3 regions of the Halomonas sp. FeN2 genome follow, and region 1 is predicted to be linked to each of the others. Evidence: predicted binding sites of a transcription regulator. Region 1 holds the regulator's gene; each other region holds the start of a gene.
What was found. The regulator FNR, encoded in region 1, switches genes on or off when oxygen is low (the NO sensors DNR and NnrR bind a similar motif). The targets are predictions, from matches to a motif close to TTGATNTANATCAA.
Positions count from the first base shown of each region.

Region 2: cyoA (ubiquinol oxidase subunit II) is a predicted target of FNR. The motif match lies at 3,666-3,679, and genes of this name have one in related genera.
Region 3: KF947_RS01260 (ribonucleoside triphosphate reductase) is a predicted target of FNR. The motif match lies at 1,715-1,728, and genes of this name have one in related genera.

Region 1 covers NZ_CP074200.1:1,336,559-1,342,867, reverse strand. Annotated here, with positions in the region: gene KF947_RS06310 (DUF294 nucleotidyltransferase-like domain-containing protein) at 94-1,950, shown strand; gene KF947_RS06305 (DNA polymerase III subunit epsilon) at 1,956-2,609, shown strand; gene ttcA (tRNA 2-thiocytidine(32) synthetase TtcA) at 2,872-3,792, shown strand; gene fnr (fumarate/nitrate reduction transcriptional regulator Fnr) at 3,785-4,531, opposite strand; gene hemN (oxygen-independent coproporphyrinogen III oxidase) at 4,616-6,049, opposite strand; gene KF947_RS06285 (sulfite exporter TauE/SafE family protein) at 6,128-6,309, opposite strand, start outside.
Region 2 covers NZ_CP074200.1:3,734,656-3,740,964, reverse strand. Annotated here, with positions in the region: gene cyoC (cytochrome o ubiquinol oxidase subunit III) at 1-359, opposite strand, end outside; gene cyoB (cytochrome o ubiquinol oxidase subunit I) at 359-2,353, opposite strand; gene cyoA (ubiquinol oxidase subunit II) at 2,357-3,382, opposite strand; gene KF947_RS17140 (DeoR/GlpR family DNA-binding transcription regulator) at 3,741-4,517, opposite strand; gene KF947_RS17135 (outer membrane protein OmpK) at 4,896-5,741, shown strand; gene KF947_RS17130 (NupC/NupG family nucleoside CNT transporter) at 5,778-6,309, shown strand, end outside.
Region 3 covers NZ_CP074200.1:266,494-272,802, forward strand. Annotated here, with positions in the region: gene ubiU (ubiquinone anaerobic biosynthesis protein UbiU) at 1-709, shown strand, start outside; gene KF947_RS01255 (U32 family peptidase) at 719-1,666, shown strand; gene KF947_RS01260 (ribonucleoside triphosphate reductase) at 1,804-3,555, shown strand; gene nrdD (anaerobic ribonucleoside-triphosphate reductase) at 3,600-3,764, shown strand; gene KF947_RS01265 (anaerobic ribonucleoside-triphosphate reductase activating protein) at 3,835-4,584, shown strand; gene KF947_RS01270 (Rrf2 family transcriptional regulator) at 4,704-5,150, shown strand; gene KF947_RS01275 (DUF4870 family protein) at 5,278-5,751, shown strand; gene KF947_RS01280 (NnrS family protein) at 5,824-6,309, opposite strand, start outside.

The DNA of each region.
Region 1 (6,309 bases):
AGTCACGACGTTTATTTATTTTTGCTTATGTCTGCTAGCTCGCCATAAGGCAAGATCCGGTTAGTCGCAGCCTGTTTAATGAGGTTATACCCCATGGTCGATGTGGATCTATCCCAGTTGCCGTTTACGCTTCTTGATGATGAGGGGCGTGACCACATTCGCCGCGGTATTGACCTTGCCTATTTTGACCGTGACGAAATCATTTTAGAGACCGGGCAAGCGGGTGAGTTTGTTTTTCTGATTCATAAAGGCGAAGTGGCGGAAATTGATCCGACGCTACCCTCATCTACATCACGCATTGGCCACTACACGGCGGGGGATCTGTTTGGGGCGATCAGCATACTCAATGGTAAAAGCCGCTACCGCTTTAAGGCTGAGCAGGAGTGTCTTTGTTACCTGCTACCCAAAGCGCTGTTTCAACAGTTGTGTCGCCAATACCCTGATTTCAGCAATTTTTTTCGCCAGTCGCTGACCCATAAAGCGCGCCTGTTGACCGAAAAGCGCGCCGAAGGTGGTGTCACCATGGCGGGGTTTATGTTGGCAAAGGTGAGCGAGTGTATGCGCGAGCCGCTGCTGATGGCGGCGGCGACCGATATTGCCAGCGCTGTAAAACAGCTCAAAGAAAGCCACGCCGACAGCCTGTTGGTAGAGACCCAGGACATCCTTGGCATGGTGACCAAAACCGATCTGCTCAACGCGTTAGTGTTGAAAGGTAGCGCGGTAACATCAGCGGTGGATGAGATCGCCCATTTTAATTTAGTGACCGTGGCGCCGGATCAGTACTTATTTGAAGTGTTGGTGCTAATGACCCGCCATAAAGTCTCGCGGGTGGTAGTGATGGAGCAGAACGCCTTGAAAGGCGTTGTAGAACTCACTGACGTGCTTAGCTACTTCTCAAGCCGAAGCTATGTGGTGAGCCTGCAGGTCGAGCAGGCGGCCAATTTGGAGGCGCTTTCGGCGGCCAGCCAGCGCACGCCGGAGCTCGTCAAAGCGCTGATGGCTCAGGGCGTTAAGCTTCGCTTTGCAATGGATCTGCTCGCTGCACTGAATGGCCGTATTATAAGTAAAGCCTGGGAGTTCACCATTGATGAGCGCTACCACGAGCAGAGCTGCATGATGGTGATGGGCAGCGAAGGGCGCGGTGAGCAGATTCTAAAAACGGATCAGGATAACGGCTTGATACTTGCCGATGACACCCAGTGGCCTGATCTTGCCAGCCACATGCAGACGCTCACCGATACCCTGATTCAGCTTGGTTACCCGCCGTGCCCCGGCAATATTATGGTGTCTAATTCCGAGTGGGTGGCTACGGTATCCCAGTGGAAAGGCAATATTGCCAAGTGGGCCAGGGAGCGTGATGGCGATAGTCTGATGAAGCTGGCCATTATGCTCGATGCCCATGCCGTAGCGGGCAACCCCAGCCTGCTTGAAAGCGTCCGTGATGAGTTATTTGAACGCTGTTCGGGCGATGAGCTGCTGCTTTCCTATTTTGCTCGTACGGCGCTACGTTTCTCGACGCCTCTGACGCTGTTCGGCTCCCTAAAAAAGCCTCAGCACGGTATCGATATTAAGAAAGGCGGTATTTTCCCTATCGTTCACGGCGTGCGCACCATGGCGCTTGAGCGGCGCATCAAAGCCACCTCGACGTTTGATCGTTTGGATGCACTGGCTGCTGATGGTCGGTTGGATCGCCGTTTTGCCGATGACCTGGGTGAAGCGTTGGCACTGTTTTCCGAGCTACGTCTTAAACAGCAGCTAACCGCGTTGGAGACGCCTGTCGGTGCTCAAGCCAGTGCCCAGGACGCTAGCTCCCAAAACAGCAGTCGCGCTAACCGTGTTGTAGTGCAAAACCTCTCTTCCCTGGAGCGCGATCTTTTGCGTGAAGCGATGCATATTGTCAAAGACTTTAAGCAGCGGATTTCCCATCGTTACCATTTGGAGTATTCGTGAGCGGAATGCGGCTGTTAGATCGACATGTGGCGCTATTTAGCGGCTCTCTGCGTACCCTGCTACGTCGCGAAAGCGACCGGCGACGCTGTGCAGAATCCCCCTACGCCTGGCTGTTTCAGCCCTATATGGGGGAGGAGCTGGTGGCGCTTGCCTGCACCGTCACTCCCACGGCCTGCGTACCGATCATTAGCTTGGCAGCAGTGGTACTGAGCCAGCAGCAGGTGCATACCAGTCGTGCCTTTGTAATCACCTTGGGCAGCACGAAGCAGCCCGAAAGTGCAACGCTGCGCCGTCATCACTTGCTATGCGAGGCGGGGGCGGTGCTGCCGCCAAGCAGTGATAACTTGGGCGCGTTAGTGGAATTTATCGGCAATCGTCCCATCGTTGGCTGGCAGTTGGAGAAGCGCATCGGGGCGTTAAATGCACTTCTCACTAAGCGGCTGAATTTTGCTCTGCCCAACGCCCAGGTCGATGTAGCAAAGCTTCATCAACGCCAGCTACGGCGTTTGCACCCGGAGGTCGAGGCGCCCAGCAGCTTCGCCCAGGCGTTGGCGTGTTGGCAAGTGCCCGCCATAGACGTGCAGAGTGTGCTTGGAGAGGCCACCGCCAGCGCACTGCTGTATATGCGCCTGCAGCGTATTATGGCGGAGGTGGCATAGTAGTCTCCTTCATCGTGGCGAGGGCAGCTTTCCGCGAGGGCGCTGTGAACCCCTCCCTGGGCGCTACTTTTGTCATCCATGACAAAAGACCCTCGCTCCAAGCTACCCTCGCACCGAGATATGGTACAGCGTTCAAAATAGTCATTTTCAATTGCGATATCTTGTGTGGCTACGTCTGATTAGTTGGGTCAGGCGGTGAGTGTTGTTAGAATAGTTATTACTTTTTTATCTCACGCCTTCTACCCTCGGCAGTGCTTATACCATGCAAACTCTTGATCACTTTGATCCTGCTCACCTTAATACGGTTGGAGCCACCCCAGCTGACGCTGAGCACGACCAGCCTGAGCTGGCTGATGCGAAGCAGAAGCGTGAATTTAACAAGCTGCAAAAGCGTCTGCGCCGAGAAGTGGGCAATGCGATCATTGATTACCAAATGATCAATGAAGGCGATCGCGTGATGGTCTGCCTCTCCGGTGGAAAGGACAGCTACACCATGCTGGAGATTTTGCGCAATTTGCAGCGCAATGCGCCGGTCAATTTCTCGCTGGTAGCGGTCAACCTGGATCAAAAACAGCCGGGCTTTCCCGAACACGTACTGCCCGCTTATCTGGATAAGCAGGGCGTGGAGTACCACATTGTCGAGCGCGATACTTACTCGGTGGTGAAAGAGAAAACCCCTGAAGGTAAAACCACCTGCGCGCTCTGTTCACGGCTGCGGCGCGGCTCGCTATATGGTTTCGCTGAAGAGATTGGCGCCAATAAGATTGCCCTAGGCCATCACCGCGAAGATATTCTCGAAACCCTGTTTCTCAATATGTTCTTTGGCGGCAACCTAAAAGCAATGCCGCCCAAGCTGCTATCCGATGATGGTAAGAATATCGTTATTCGGCCGTTGGCCTACTGCAAAGAGGCGGACATCGCCGAATTTTCGCGGCTGATGGCGTTTCCGATTATTCCCTGCAATCTATGTGGCTCCCAGCCCAATATGCAGCGCCAGGTCGTCAAAGAGATGCTCGCGGAGTGGGACAAAAAGTTTCCCGGCCGCCTGGAAAGCATGTTCAAGGCCGTCACCAATATTGCCCCTTCCCAGTTGGCTGACCGCAGCCTGTTCGATTTTGAAGGTCTAGAGGCCAAGCAGGCAGAGCTGCTGGCGGGGCGCATCCAGGCCTTTAACGTCAGCTAACCGTTTGCTCTTCCTCTTCGGCGAGGGTAATCAAACGCTGCATATCGAGAATGTTGACCTCTCGCCCGGAGACCGCCACCACATTCTGTTGCTGAAAGCGGCTTAGTATGCGGCTGACCGTTTCAACCGCGAGGCCCAGATAGTTGCCGATATCAGCCCTGGGCATTGAGAGGCGAAAGCTGTAAGGCGAATAGCCGCGGCGACGAAAACGGTCCGAAAGGGTAATCAAAAAGGTGGCCAGCCGCTGATCGGCGGTTTTGCGCGAGAGTAGGCGCATCATGCGTCGGTCATCGCGCAACTCTTTGCTCATGCTCCGATACAGCTGGCCCCGCAGTTCGGGCAACTCTTCTGAGAGTAAGTCCAGGCGGTCAAAAGGAATCTCACAGACGGTGGTGGTTTCCAGGGCGATAACGCTACCGGGGTAGTGCTCTTCGTCAATGCCATCCAGCCCCACCAGCTCACTGGGTAGGTAGAAATTGGTTAGCTGTTCGCTGCCGTTACCTTCAGCGCTGGTCTGCTTCAAACTGCCCGAACGTACAGCGTAAACGCTGGTAAAGGCGTCGCCCTGACGAAACAGCGGTTCGCCTTTTTTAAGCGGCGCGCGACGACGAATAATGGCGTCAAACTGCCCCACATCATCCAGCTCAAGGGCAAGTGGCAGGCACAGTGAGCTCAAACTGCAGGTTTGGCAGCGAGCTTCATGGAGTAGCGAGCGCCGACGGCTCATGGGTTCCAACATGCTTTGCTCCTTGAGAGAATCCCGCTTATCAATTAGAAAAGCCTTACCTATTGTAGTCGCTTTAGCATGCCTGCTTAAAGATGATTAAACAATCTTTGAGTAACGTTGGCCCGTTTGCTGCGCCAGGTGAGCATCGAACGCCATCGCTATATGGCGAATCAGCAGCCGCCCCATCGGCGTGGCGTTAAGCTGGTCGCCGCTGCGGGTCAGCAGGCCATCCTGCTCGGCGCTCTGCAGGCGCTCAAGCGCTGGCGCAAAGTAGCGGGGGGCATCGATGTTCCAGCGTTGGCTAACGGCGGCCAGATCAATGCCCATATCGCACATCAGCCGCTCAATCACGTCCCGCCGGATCAGGTCGTCATCACTCAACCGCACGCCACGCCCGGTAGCGAGTTGACCCTTATCCAGCGCCGCTTCGTAGCTTGCCAGATCGCTAGGATTCTGCGCATAGACGTCATCAATGCGTGAAATCGCCGAAACGCCAAGCCCGATTAAGTCGCACTGAGCGTGGCTGGAGTAGCCTTGAAAGTTACGCTGTAGCGAGCCTTCGCGCTGAGCAATAGCCAGGCTATCGTCAGGTCGGGCAAAGTGATCCATACCAATATGCACATAGCCTGCTGCGGTGAGCATTTCGATGGTGGTGCGCAGAATCGCCAGTTTCTCATCGCCACCCGGCAAGTCATCGACATTAATACGCCGCTGCGGGGCAAAGCGCTCGGGCATATGTGCGTAATTAAACACTGAAAGGCGCGCCGGGTTGAGCTCGATCACCTGGCGTAGCGTGTCGGCAAAGCTTTTTTCAGTCTGAAATGGCAAACCGTAAATTAGATCGAGATTGAGCGAGCGAAAGCCCAAACGATGCGCCTCATCCATCAGCGTTTCGGTAAGTACCCGAGGTTGAATGCGATTAATCGCTTTCTGCACCAGAGGGTTTAAATCCTGCACGCCCAGGCTAATGCGATTAAAGCCGAGGGATTCGAGATGGCGCAGCGTAAACACATCCGCTTCGCGAGGATCTATTTCAATCGCGTAATCGCGATCAGTCGACGACGAAAGGCCAAAGCGGGCATCCAGGCGATCAATCAGGTCGCCCATCTGGTTCAAGCTGAGAAACGTCGGCGTGCCGCCGCCCCAATGCAGCTGCTCCACCGGTCGTGATGTATCCAAGTGGCGTGCGGTCAGCACCATTTCACGGTCAAGCCGGGCTATATAGGGCTCGGCCAGGGCGGTGTTTTTGGTGGCGATTTTATTACACGCGCAGTAGAAGCAGATTTTGCGGCAGAAGGGCACGTGAACATACAGCGAAAGCGATCGCTTGCTGGCATTGCTACGCTCCAGCGCCTGGGTCAGGTTGCTAGGGGTAAATTGCTCGTGAAACGACAGTGCCGTGGGGTAGGAGGTGTAGCGTGGGCCGCTGGTGTCGTAGCGGCGCAGTAACGCTTCATCCCACACCGGCTGCATAGGGGCTGCGGCAGCTGCGGGTGCAAGAGGCAATGCAGCGGGGGCATGAACGGGCATGAAGGGGCGCTCCGACGTTAGGAAATGCCGCTAGCCTAACCCGCGACGAAGGCGTAAAGGTTGAGCCACGTCATGCTATTAGAGATTGTGTGCGGTGAGTGTCCACAGCTGCCACAGCGCAAAAGCGATAATTGTCAGCGCTGCCACACTGCGGGTCGCGGGGTGACGTATCAAATGACTGAGTTGGCGGGCAGCGAGGCCAGTGGCAAGTAGTGCAGGCAGGGTGCCAAGCCCAAAGGCGCCCATGAGTAGCGCGCCCT
Region 2 (6,309 bases), 2.4 Mb from region 1:
TAGATCTCCATGCCCACGAACCCCGCTCCCAGTAGGAAAGTCACGGCGAGCCACGCTTTTACCTGACCAAGGCGTTCGGCGTTCATCGCCAGCACACCCATGCCGAAAGTAAAACTACTGAACAACAGCAGAAACGTTTCGACCAGTACAAACGGCAGCTCGAAAATTTCCGCCGCTGAGGGGCCTGCTGCCGTGCCCTTCATCAACACGGCGTAGGTGGCGAAGAGCGATCCGAAGATCACCAAATCGCTCATTAAGTAGACCCAGAACCCGAACAATTTCGTGCCCGTGGCATCGTGATGCTCTTCCTCGTGCTCTACCGGGTGGTGTGAGCTATGATTTAGCGTATCAGTCGACATTACGCTTGCGCCTCCACGCCTAGTTTTTGTTCACATTTGAGTTGATGCTCACGTTCGATGCGCTCAACTTCTGCGGCGGGAACGTAGTAATCGATATCGTCGTTAAATACCCGTGCCATAAAGCTCACAAATACACCTACGGCACCTACACCCGCTAACCACCAGATATGCCATACCAGCGCGAAACCAATCACGAGTGCGAACAGGCTAATCACCGGACCTGCCACCGTGTTACGCGGCATGTGAATATCGGTGTAAGGGGCTTCTTCAAGCTGCTCTTCGCCGCGCTGTTTCTGCGACCAGAAGCTGTCGATATCGCCCACTTCCGGCAAACGCGCAAAGTTGTAGAACGGCGCAGGGGAGGAGGTTGACCACTCCAAAGTGCGACCATCCCAGGGATCGCCAGTGACATCCGCATTTTGTTTACGGTCACGGATGCTGACCCAGAACTGAATAACGGTGCAGGCAATACCCATCATGATGATCACCGCGCCTACCCAAGCCAGAATCATCCACGGCTGCCATTCGGGGTTGGCGTATGACTGCATGCGGCGCACGGCGCCAAAGAAGGCCAGCACGTAAAGCGGCATAAAGGCGACGTAGAAGCCGATAAACCAGCACCAGAACGAACGCTTGCCCCACTTTTCGCTCAGCGTGAAACCGAACGCTTTGGGGAACCAGAAGGTCAGACCCGCCATCATGCCGAACACCACGCCACCGATAATGACGTTATGGAAGTGGGCAATAACGAACAGGCTGTTATGCAGTACAAAGTTGGCTGCGGGCACCGCCAGCATAACGCCGGTCATACCGCCCAGGGTAAAGGTGATAATAAAGCCCAGCGTCCACAGCACCGGCGAAGTGAGTTCTAAGCTGCCGCGGAACATGGTGAACAGCCAGTTGAAGACTTTCACCCCGGTAGGTATGGCGATGATCATCGTCATAATGCCGAAGAAGGCGTTGACGTTGGCCCCTGCTCCCATGGTGAAAAAGTGGTGTAGCCAAACAATAAACGACAGCAAGGTGATCGCAATGGTCGCCCATACCATGGTGGCGTAGCCGAATAGGCGCTTACGGGCAAAGGTCGAAATAACTTCAGAGAACACGCCAAAGGCGGGCAGAATCAGGATATAGACTTCCGGGTGGCCCCAAGCCCAGATGAGATTGACGTACATCATCATGTTGCCGCCAAAATCATTGGTAAAGAAGTGCATACCCAAATAGCGATCCAGGGTGAGCAGTGCGATGGTCGCGGTTAAAATCGGGAAGGAAGCGATGATCAGCACGTTGGCGCACAGCGATGTCCAGGTGAAGATCGGCATGCGGAACATCGTCATGCCCTTGGTGCGCATTTTAATAATGGTCACGAAGAAGTTGATACCGGTGAGCGTCGTACCTATCCCGGATATCTGCAACGCCCATATCCAGTAATCGACCCCCACCCCGGGACTAAACTCGATCCCCGATAAAGGCGCATAGGCAAGCCAGCCGGTTTTGGCGAATTCGCCCACCACCAGCGAGATATTGACCAGTATCGCCGCTACGGCAAACAGCCAAAAACTTAAGTTATTCAGGAAAGGGAAGGCGACGTCGCGGGCGCCAATTTGCAGCGGCACCACCAGGTTCATCAGGCCGATGACCATGGGCATGGCGACAAAGAAGATCATAATAACGCCGTGGGCGGTAAAGATCTGGTCGTAGTGTTCAGGGGGCAAATAGCCCGCTGCATCCCCGGCGGCCATAGCCAACTGGGTACGCATCATTATCGCATCCGAGAAGCCACGCAGCAGCATGACCAGGGCAACAATGAAATACATAATGCCGAGCTTTTTATGGTCAACGGAGGTAAACCACTCGTTCCACAGCCAGCCCCATTTACGGTAGTAAGTTATCAAACCAAACAGTGCGATCCCGCCAATGGCCATAAAGGCTGCGACGACCATGATGATCGGCTCATGATAGGGAATTGACTCTAAACTGAGTTTTCCAAACACGGCTTAACCTCCCGCTTCTACGCTAGAGGAGTGGCTGCGCATGGCATGATCCTGACTAGCATGGTTGTTGGTGACATGACCTGATTCGGCCGCGTGATCGGTAGCGTGAGCGCTTTCACCATCGTGCGAGTCAGCATGATCGCCGCTCAGCTGGTGGTCGCCGCCCATAGAGTGTTCACCGCCGGTGTGGAAGCTTTTCAAAATGCTTTCATACAGCGACGGCGAAACGGCCGAGAAGTACTCCACCGGATTCGATTCGCTGGGTTCAGCCAACGCTTCATAACCTTCGGGGTAGGTCAGCGTTTGTGGGGCGCCGCGCACAGTTTCCACCCAGGCATCAAAATCGGCGGGCGTGGTCACCTTGGCGTCAAAGGTCATGCCGGAGAAGCCTGCCCCACTGTAGTTGGTGGAGCGGCCAGGGTAGCTACCCGTTTCATCGGCGATAAGATGAACATCGTTATCCATACCCGCCATGGCGTAGATCTGACTGCCAAGGTGAGGGATAAAGAAGGCATTCATCACCGAGCCGGAGCTCACCCGAAAGCGCACCGGGGTATCCACCGGGAAGGCCACTTCATTAACGCTGGCCACGCCCTGCTCGGGGTAGATAAACAACCACTTCCAATCCAGCGCTACGGCCTGTATTTCGATCGGCGCCACGTCGCTTTCCAGCGGCTTGTGAGGGTCAAGGCTATGGGAGGTTTTCCAGGTCAACAGGGCGAGTACAGCGATAATCGCACAGGGTACGATCCACACCACTGCCTCGATCACATTGGAGTGCGCCCAGTCAGGCATGTAATTAGCTACGCTATTACTGCGCCGGTAGCGCCAGCCAAACAGCAGCGTCATGACAATAACAGGAATAACCACAATCAACATGAGGCCAAAGGCGGTCAGAATCAGCGTTCGCTGTTCAGCGCCAACCTGGCCTTTTGGGTCTAGCAGCGCTGAACTACAGCCTGCTAGAAACAGACACAGCGCAAGGAGCACCAAGGTGCCTCGCCTGCGCCAAAGAGAGCGTCGTTGCATGGTGTGATCTCGTCCAGGTTTTAAAAGTAAGGTTTTAAAAACAACAGGTTGATTAGAAACTAGCCAGCCACGCCATTTATATAAATAGCAGGCTAACTACCACCCCATACTCTTCCCAAAACATGCTCGTAAGCACACAGCTAAAAACGTTGCTAAAAACAATGCGTATCGCAGTGAGCGTCATTGCTCCGGGAAAAATATGCGTCGCCGGATGGGAATTGGCGACGAGCCAAGCTGGCCCAATCACGAAAGATTAGATCAACTAAGACTAAAGTATTTTCTATTGATCGAGATCATGAAAGAAGTGGCGCATTGCCGCACCCAAGGTATTGACTACCATCAACAACGCCCCACTCTCTTAGGCTACCGTCACTTTTGGCACATCACTTCCATGGCCATCTAATAGTTGCGGTGCGCCCTCTTCGTCGGTGACCACCACATCAAAATCGTCCAGTGCGGCGAAATAGGCAGGCCGAACCACACCGAACTTGCTGGCATCTACCACCAACAGCCGCTGTATGGCGGTGGCAATGGCAGCCTGTTTAGGGGCCACTTCGTGAAAGTGAAAGCAACTTACTCCGCGCTCTAAATCCACCCCTGCAGCGGAGATCAGCGCTTTATTAATGCCTAGCCGTTCGACAGCGGCGGCCATATTATCGCTGCCAAAGGATTGAGAGGCGGCATAAAACAGCCCGCCTAATAGTACCAAGCGAACATTGGGGAGCGCGGCGACAGCGTTGGCAACGTTAAGCGCATAGGTGACTACCGTTAGCTCATGAAAATGGCTTAACTGGCTCAGCAACGGCATCAGCGTTGAGCCGCAATCAATAAACAGCGTATCGCCCTCTTCTATATAGGCTAACGCACGCTGGCAGAGCCGATGCTTGGCTTGATAGTGGCTGGCCTGCTGTTCATTCAAGTCATAAATAGGGGTTACGCCTGGGTAATTTGCCATCACTAACCGCCCCCCCAGCAGGCTAATAGTGTTCTTCTGGGTACTCAGATCGCGGCGGATAGTCATTTCTGAAACATCGCACAACTCTGCGGCATCGCGCAGGTGCAGAGTGCCGCCACTGGCAAGCGCTTCCTGAAGTTTGGCAAGGCGCAGCGCGCTTCGGCCATTGGTAGTGGGCATCTCCTTGCAAACCCCTCTTGTTGTGTGAAGCTAAACGTAAATATCGTGTCGATGTCTTGGCGATGCTGCCTTCATAAATAGTCAGCGTTCATTTCTATGCTGCGTGAGCAACGGCGGAATTTCCACTGCTATATCATCATGCGATGTCTCTATGGCCATGTCTCCACGGCTATCACAACCCTTGAACCATCCAGTCTCTGCCTGATTCCCGTGAGAGCTATATGACATTTAAATAGCGTTGATGTGACAATACTTGCAAATCAACGTTAGAAAAATAACACTGAATGTTATAATTTTAACATTAACGCCAGCCCGCACGACTATAACCTCGGATAGCCACACCCAAATGGCTCCGCGACAACCCTTGTTGAGGCTCTCATGACTGCTCGTACACACTCTCGCACCCCTTCGTCTAAGACCGCGCTTGGCGCTGGCGTATTAGGGGCAATGCTGACTACGCCGCTAATGGCAGACGAGGCTGCTCAGCCGCATCCCCTTGATCGGCTATGGTCATTCGCCAACGTTTCAGTTAACTACCTGGATTGGTCAAACGGCACCGAGGCGCGCACCGCGTCCAACGCGGCGAAAAGCGACTTTATGTTTCTCGAAATCGAAGGCGGCGCTGGCTTTAGCTGGGGCGAATTTTACGGCTTCTTTGATTTCGAGAACCCCACCAACGACCAGTTCGATGAGCCCAGCGGTGGTAAAGACAACTTCCGCACCGCGGGTAAAGTGACCTCTCACATTTACCTGGGTGATAGCCCGCTATCGATTTACGCCCACCTGTATGACTTCCGCGATTACGGTTATAACAGCCGCGAGCAGGATCAGATTCTGGGTTTGGGTTACCGTACCACCTTTGATAACGGCCTATGGTTTAAACCCTTTATTGGCGCGGCGCGGGTGCAAAGTAATAGCTATACCGGCATGAACGGCTATATGGCAGGCTGGGTCGCGGGTTATGATTTCAACGCGCTCAACCAGAACTTCAGCGTCACCAACTGGCACGAACAGACGTTTGGCCGTGACGATGAATACCTGGAGCAGAACTACGTGGGCGACACGGCAGGTAGTGTGGGCACCAACGGTGCACTGAGCCTATGGTGGCATCCGAGCGATTTGATCACCACCGGCATTCAGTACCGTTACTCTGAGAATAAGTTGGGCACCCCCAACGATTATCAGAATGCGATGATCTACTCCGTCAAGCTCAACTTACTATAAACGCGCTTCTTACTCGCGGACTCGAAGGATCTCCTTATGACACTCCTTATGAGCTTGGTGGGCATGGTCACTCTGGTGGCCATTGCCCTGATCTTCTCCTACGACCGTAAATCTATCCGGCTGCGTACCGTGCTGGGCGCCTTTGCTATTCAAGCGGGGATTGGTGCCTTTGTACTCTATGTGCCGTTTGGCCAAGCGGTACTACAGGCCATCTCCTCCGGCGTTAGCCAAATTTTGGTGTATGCCAACGACGGTATCGGCTTTCTGTTCGGCGGCTTAGCCGATGTGGATAATGTCGGCTTTGTATTTGCGATCAAAGTACTCCCCGTCATTATCTTCTTCTCCTCGCTGATCGCCGTGCTCTACTACATCGGCATTATGCAGTGGGTGATTCGTATTCTGGGCGGCGCTCTGCAGAAAGCCTTGGGCACCTCACGCACGGAGTCGCTTTCCGCAACCGCCAATATTTTCGTCGGCCAAACCGAAGCACCGTTGGTGGTGCGTCCGTTTATCGCCCGAATGACGCCTTCGCAGCTGTTTGCCGTTATGTGTGGTGGTCTGGCGTCGG
Region 3 (6,309 bases), 1.1 Mb from region 1:
TATGGGGCTGCTCGACTACGCTACTCGCCATCACCCCGAGATCTCGCGGCACCTTTCAGTGCAGGGTTCGGCGACCAGCCATGAAGCGCTACGCTTTTACCACCAGCATTTCGGCATCAAGCGCGCCGTACTGCCAAGGGTGCTGTCAATCACTCAGGTACGCGACCTGGCCAAGCAAACACCGGTAGAACTGGAGGTGTTCGCTTTCGGCAGTCTGTGCATCATGGCCGAAGGACGCTGCTATCTCTCCTCCTACCTGACCGGCGAATCGCCCAATACCCGGGGCGTCTGCTCGCCAGCAGCCCATGTCCGCTGGGAAGAAACGCCTGAGGGCTTAGAGTCGCGCCTTAACAATGTTCTTATCGACCGCTACGCCGAAGGCGAGCGCGCGGGCTACCCCACCCTATGCAAGGGTCGCTTCGAGGTGGCGGGGGAGACCTATCACGCCATTGAGGAACCCACCAGCCTCAATACCCTGGAGCTATTGCCGGAACTACGCGACCTGGGTATTAGCGCCGTCAAAATTGAAGGCCGTCAGCGCAGCCCCGCCTATGTCTCTAAAGTGGCCGGGATCTGGCGTCAGGCGCTCAACCGCCTAGAGGATCAGCCTGAGCGCTTTGATCCAGAACCCGCCTGGATGGCCGGCCTTGCCGAGCTCTCCGAAGGTGCCATCACTACCCTAGGCGCCTACGAACGCCGCTGGAAATAGGAGCCTACTATGCCGAACACTACACCTCCCCCATCACCGACCTTATCAACCGGCCCTCTTCAACTCTCCCTCGGGCCGGTGCTTTTTTACTGGACTCGGCAACGCTACGCCGACTTCTACCGCGAGGCAGCCGACTGGCCGGTAGAGATAATTACCCTTGGCGAAACCGTCTGCTCGCGGCGCCGCGACATGAAACTGGACGACTGGCTAGGCATTGGGCGCGAACTCACCCAGGCGGGCAAGCAGGTGGTACTCGCCAGCCAGACACTAATCGAGTCCGAAGCCGATCTGCGTGACTTACGCAAGCTGTGTGACAACGGCGACTTCATTGTCGAGGCCAATGACCAGAGTGCCCTGCAGCGACTCTCCAGTGCTGGGCTGCCGTTTATCGCCGGTGCCGCGCTGAACCTCTACAATCCGGCGACGCTGGGCGTCATGGCACGTGCTGGAATGAAGCGCTGGCAAGCGCCGGTGGAAATGTCACAGCAAGATTTGGCCAAGCTTATTCACGATTGCCACCAGGCAGGCATTCCCCATCCATGCGAAGTATTCGCCTACGGGCATCTCCCCTTGGCCTGGTCATCACGCTGCTTTACCGCCCGGCGCCACCAAACGCCTAAAGACCGCTGCAAGTTCGTCTGCCAAAAGTACCCCGAAGGCTTGGTGCTACGTTCACAAGAATCCCGCGATGTTTTTACCCTGAACGGTATTCAAACCCTTTCCAGCGCCTGCCAGGATCTGCGCCATGAACTGACGGTCATGGTGGATATGGGGGTATCAGTGGCACGTCTCAGCCCACGGGCGGAAGGCATGGCCATGGTAGTCAAGGCTTTCGACAAGGCCCGCCACGGCAGGTTACCTACTCCCGATCCTTTAACGCTGGTGGATGCTGAAATCTGCGACGGTTACTGGTATGGCCGACCGGGTATGGATAACACCCGCACGATGATTGGCTAAAGCCATAGCCTAGGCGCCACCACGTCTTACTATTTTTCCCCACCATTTTTGATCTGGATCATTTATTGCAAAATCCTGAACGCTTACCCTTTAACACCACATATAGTATTTATTTTTATTAAAGTTAGCATATATAGGTGAATTGGGTGAAAAGCTCCACAAGCGTTCAGGTAGCAAAGCATCATATTGACGTCGCCCCGACGGTCAATGAGTACCTCCAACGCGCCGACTGGCGTGTTCACGCCAATGCCAACCAGGGCTATTCATTGGGCGGTTTAATCCTCAACGTCTCGGGCAAGTTGATAGCCAACTACTGGCTCGATGAGATTTACCCCCACGCCGTGGGGGAAGCTCATAGGGAAGGTGATTTGCATATTCACGACCTGGATATGCTGTGCGGCTATTGCGCCGGCTGGTCGCTGCGTACTTTGCTGCTAGAGGGATTCAATGGGGTGCCGGGACGAGCCGAAAGCAACCCGCCCCGCCACCTCTCAAGTGCCCTCGGGCAAATGGTTAATTTTCTTGGCACCTTGCAGAACGAGTGGGCCGGGGCACAAGCCTTCAGCTCTTTCGATACCTACCTGGCCCCCTACGTGCGCAAGGACGGCCTCACCTATGCACAGGTCAAGCAGGCGCTTCAGGAATTCATCTACAACCTCAATGTGCCTTCGCGCTGGGGTAGCCAGACGCCCTTCACCAACCTAACCTTCGACTGGGTTTGCCCCGACGACTTGCGCCAACAGGTACCGGTTATCGGTGGAGAGGAGCAGCCGTTCAGTTACGGCGAACTGCAGGTTGAAATGGACTTGATCAACCGAGCCTATTTGGAAGTCATGGAGGCCGGTGACCGCCACGGGCGTGTGTTCACCTTCCCGATACCCACTTATAACATCACCCATGATTTCGACTGGGAAAGCGACAACGCCGAGCGGCTCTTCGCACTGACCGCCAAGTACGGTCTGCCCTACTTTCAAAACTTTCTAAATTCGGATCTGGAACCTCACATGGTGCGTTCCATGTGCTGCCGCCTGCAGCTTGATTTGAGTGAGCTGCTCAAACGCGGTAACGGTCTGTTCGGCAGCGCGGAGCAAACCGGATCGTTGGGAGTAGTGACGATCAACTGCGCCCGGCTGGGTTACCGCTTTGCCGGCGACCGGGCCGGGCTGTTCAGCGAGCTGGATCGCCTACTGTCGCTCGGGCGCGATAGCCTCGAACTCAAGCGCGAGCGCATTCAGCAACTAATGGATCAGGGGCTCTACCCCTTTACCCAGCGCTACCTGGGCACGTTACGCAATCATTTCTCCACTCTGGGTGTGAATGGGCTTAACGAAATGGTGCGCAACTTTACTGGGGATCGCTGCGATATCGCCGACGCCCAAGGGCTGCAGCTGGCGCTGGATCTTCTTGACCACGTCCGGGAGCGGATGCGCGAATTTCAAGAACAGACCGGCCATATGTATAACCTTGAAGCTACCCCTGCAGAGGGCACCACTCACCGCTTTGCCCGGGAGGATCTGACTCGCTTTCCTGACATAATTCAGGCCGGTACACCCGAGGCGCCCTACTACACCAATTCCAGCCAATTGCCGGTGGGCCATACCGATGATCCCTTTGAGGCACTGAGCCATCAAGACCCCTTACAGACTCGCTATACCGGTGGCACGGTATTGCATCTCTATATGCGCGAACGGATTACCTCGGCCTCCGCCTGTCGCAAGCTGGTTAAAACGGCGCTCTCTCACTTTCGCTTACCCTACCTCACAGTGACACCCACCTTTTCGATCTGCCCGGTGCATGGCTACCTGGCGGGTGAACATGAGTTCTGCCCCAAGTGCGACGAAGCACTGTGGGCAAAAACGGCGAGCGCAATTGACGCCGCCACGGCTTGAGGCATTTGCCTCACTTTTTATCAACTCGTTTAAGGAACACGCTAATGCAAACCTCTCAATATGCTAGCTTGCCCACTGAGCAGCGCCAGCGCTGCGAAGTCTGGACCCGCGTCATGGGTTACCACCGCCCGGTAAGTCAGTTCAATATCGGCAAACGTGCCGAACACCAGGAGCGACGCCATTTTACTGAAGCCGCCGCCTCTCGGTAGCTAGCCTTCACTTTTCTCTAACGACGGCTGGGGGGTCTGGCGACAGGCGCCCCAGCAGAGGGATATCACTATGGCTATGCAGACGACACTTGACGACATCACAACTAAATTATCTTCGATTCGGCTGCCGATTGCCGGCCTTGTGCCCATGACCACCCTGGATTATCCCAATCATCTGGCGTGCGTTGTCTTTCTCCAAGGCTGCCCGCTACGCTGCGGCTACTGCCACAATCCCAACATGATCCCGCCGCGCCGAGGTGAACCCCAGGAGTGGCAAGCGATACTGGAATTCCTGAGCACCCGGCAAGGCCTGCTGGAGGCGGTGGTTTTCAGCGGTGGTGAGCCCACCCTGAATGCCGATTTGTACGATGCAGTAAAGGAAGTGAAAGCATTGGGCTTTGAGGTGGGACTACATACCGCCGGCCCTTATCCTGACCGCCTCACCCAGCTATTACCGCATCTCGACTGGGTGGGGCTGGATGTAAAAGGACGCGGAAAAGCGTTTGACCGCATCTGCGGCCGTCCCGGCATCTGGCAGTTGCATGCCCGTAGCTTGGAGGCTTTGCTCGACAGCGGACTCAACTTCGAGTGCCGTACCACCATTCACTGGAAAGATTTTCAGCTTGCCGATGTGGAACGCCTGGCACTGAGTCTTGCCGACTGTGGGGTACGCCACTATGCGCTGCAGGTGGCCCGCAGCGAGCAATGCTTCGACCCTACCTATTCTCAGCCAGTTGCCAATACTCCATCTACAGCTCAGATGAATGCGCTGGTAAGCCGTTTGAAACCGCACTTTGACCAGCTCGAGCTAAGGCACTAACGCTTTCCTTCTTGACCTAGGCCAGTATTGGTACCCCCATGTTCTGATTGCAACTTACTGAACGTTCATACAACATGTTTCTTTTACAGTTGGATTACTCTCGGAGCAAAGCGCACTCCATGCATCTCACTCGATTCACCGATTATTCAATACGCGTGCTGATCTTCCTCGCCGTGAAAGGCGAAGAGCGTTCTACTATCAATGAGATCGCAGAGACCTTTGATATTTCTCGCAATCACCTGATGAAAGTCGTTCAGGAGCTTAGCCAGAAGAACTACGTTACCGCTATTCGGGGCAAGAACGGTGGCCTATTGCTCACGCGAGACCCCGCTACTATCGTGCTAGGTAAACTAGTGCGCGAAATGGAACATGGCATGGAGCTAGTCGAGTGCTTTCATAGCGATAACAACTGCATCATTACTCCCTCGTGTCGGCTCCAGCCCATTCTAAACGAAGCCTTGTCAGCGTTTCTGGAGGTGCTTGACCGCTATACTCTGGCAGATGTGTTGTCCAATCGTTACCCGCAGTTGGCAGGACTAATGCGTATCCCCACCGTCAATGTCTAACGATCACTAGAAACAACCCTATTAATTTCAGCTAAGTAAATTCTGCATAGTTGCTCTACAATAAATGCATTAAAAATGCATTTTAACGCGCTATTAATGATTCCCACTTTGCCGAATGAGGTTCTCTATGGCTATCTCCCCATCCTCCATGCCCTCCGCTTCTCAAGAGGCCACTTCAACGTCGACTTCCTCTAATACGTTTAAGAAAAGCCGCGGGCGTGGCACGGCTATCGTTGTCTATATGCTCTTTCTGGGTAGCGTGTTAGCGGTGGTCACCGCCCCCATAGGGGTACTCATTGCCCACATGAAGAGAAACGATGCCGAGGAGTGGGTCGCTTCCCATTTGCAGTTTCAAATTAGAACGTTTTGGGTAGGGCTTTTAGGCGGGGTGTTGTTCACGGGAATTTGGCATCTACTGGGCTGGCTCGGGCTACCCGCCGTAGCTCCCTGGGCTCTGGGTTACCTCTATTTTACAGCCTGCCTGATCTGGATGGTGGGCCGTTGCGGAGTAGGCATTACCCACCTCACCAACAACCGTCCAGTGGCTAACCCACGCAGTCTTGCCTTTGGCGGTGCCCGGGTCACCCTGGCTGATCGCTAATGAGCGTTTAAATACCTCAATGGTTTTAATACGCCTGCATCCAGACGGATGCAGGCGCCATCTATTATTCGTTCAGCCATCCTGACCGTCGACTCGCGCCTGCATCAACGGCCAAGTGTAGTGCACTACGAATATTGCGTAGGCCACGCACCAGAAGATGATGCTCAGCGTATAGGTCCAGTGGGTGATCTGGGGAAATAACGCCAAGACGGGTGAGCGCACCAAGGCGGCTATTAGCATTAAGCCCAGCGCCACACCAATACCGGGCAAAGTGCGTATGGGGCGGCCCGTATGACCTAGCGAAACTCTGGCCATCATGGCCAGCATCATGGTGCCCATGCCGCCAATGGTCAGGGCGTGCACAGCAAGTTCAACGCGCATCAGCCCCATGAGTGCCAAGACCCACATGACAAGACCTAGCGGAATGCAGGCGTAGCTGCCGTGCAGTCCCCAAAGTAAAGGTTCACGCCAGCTATGCAACCCACCCCAACGCACCATGCGAACAGTATTGGCCAACGCCGCTAAGAGCATCACTCCCCCCATTAATAAAGCAGGAAT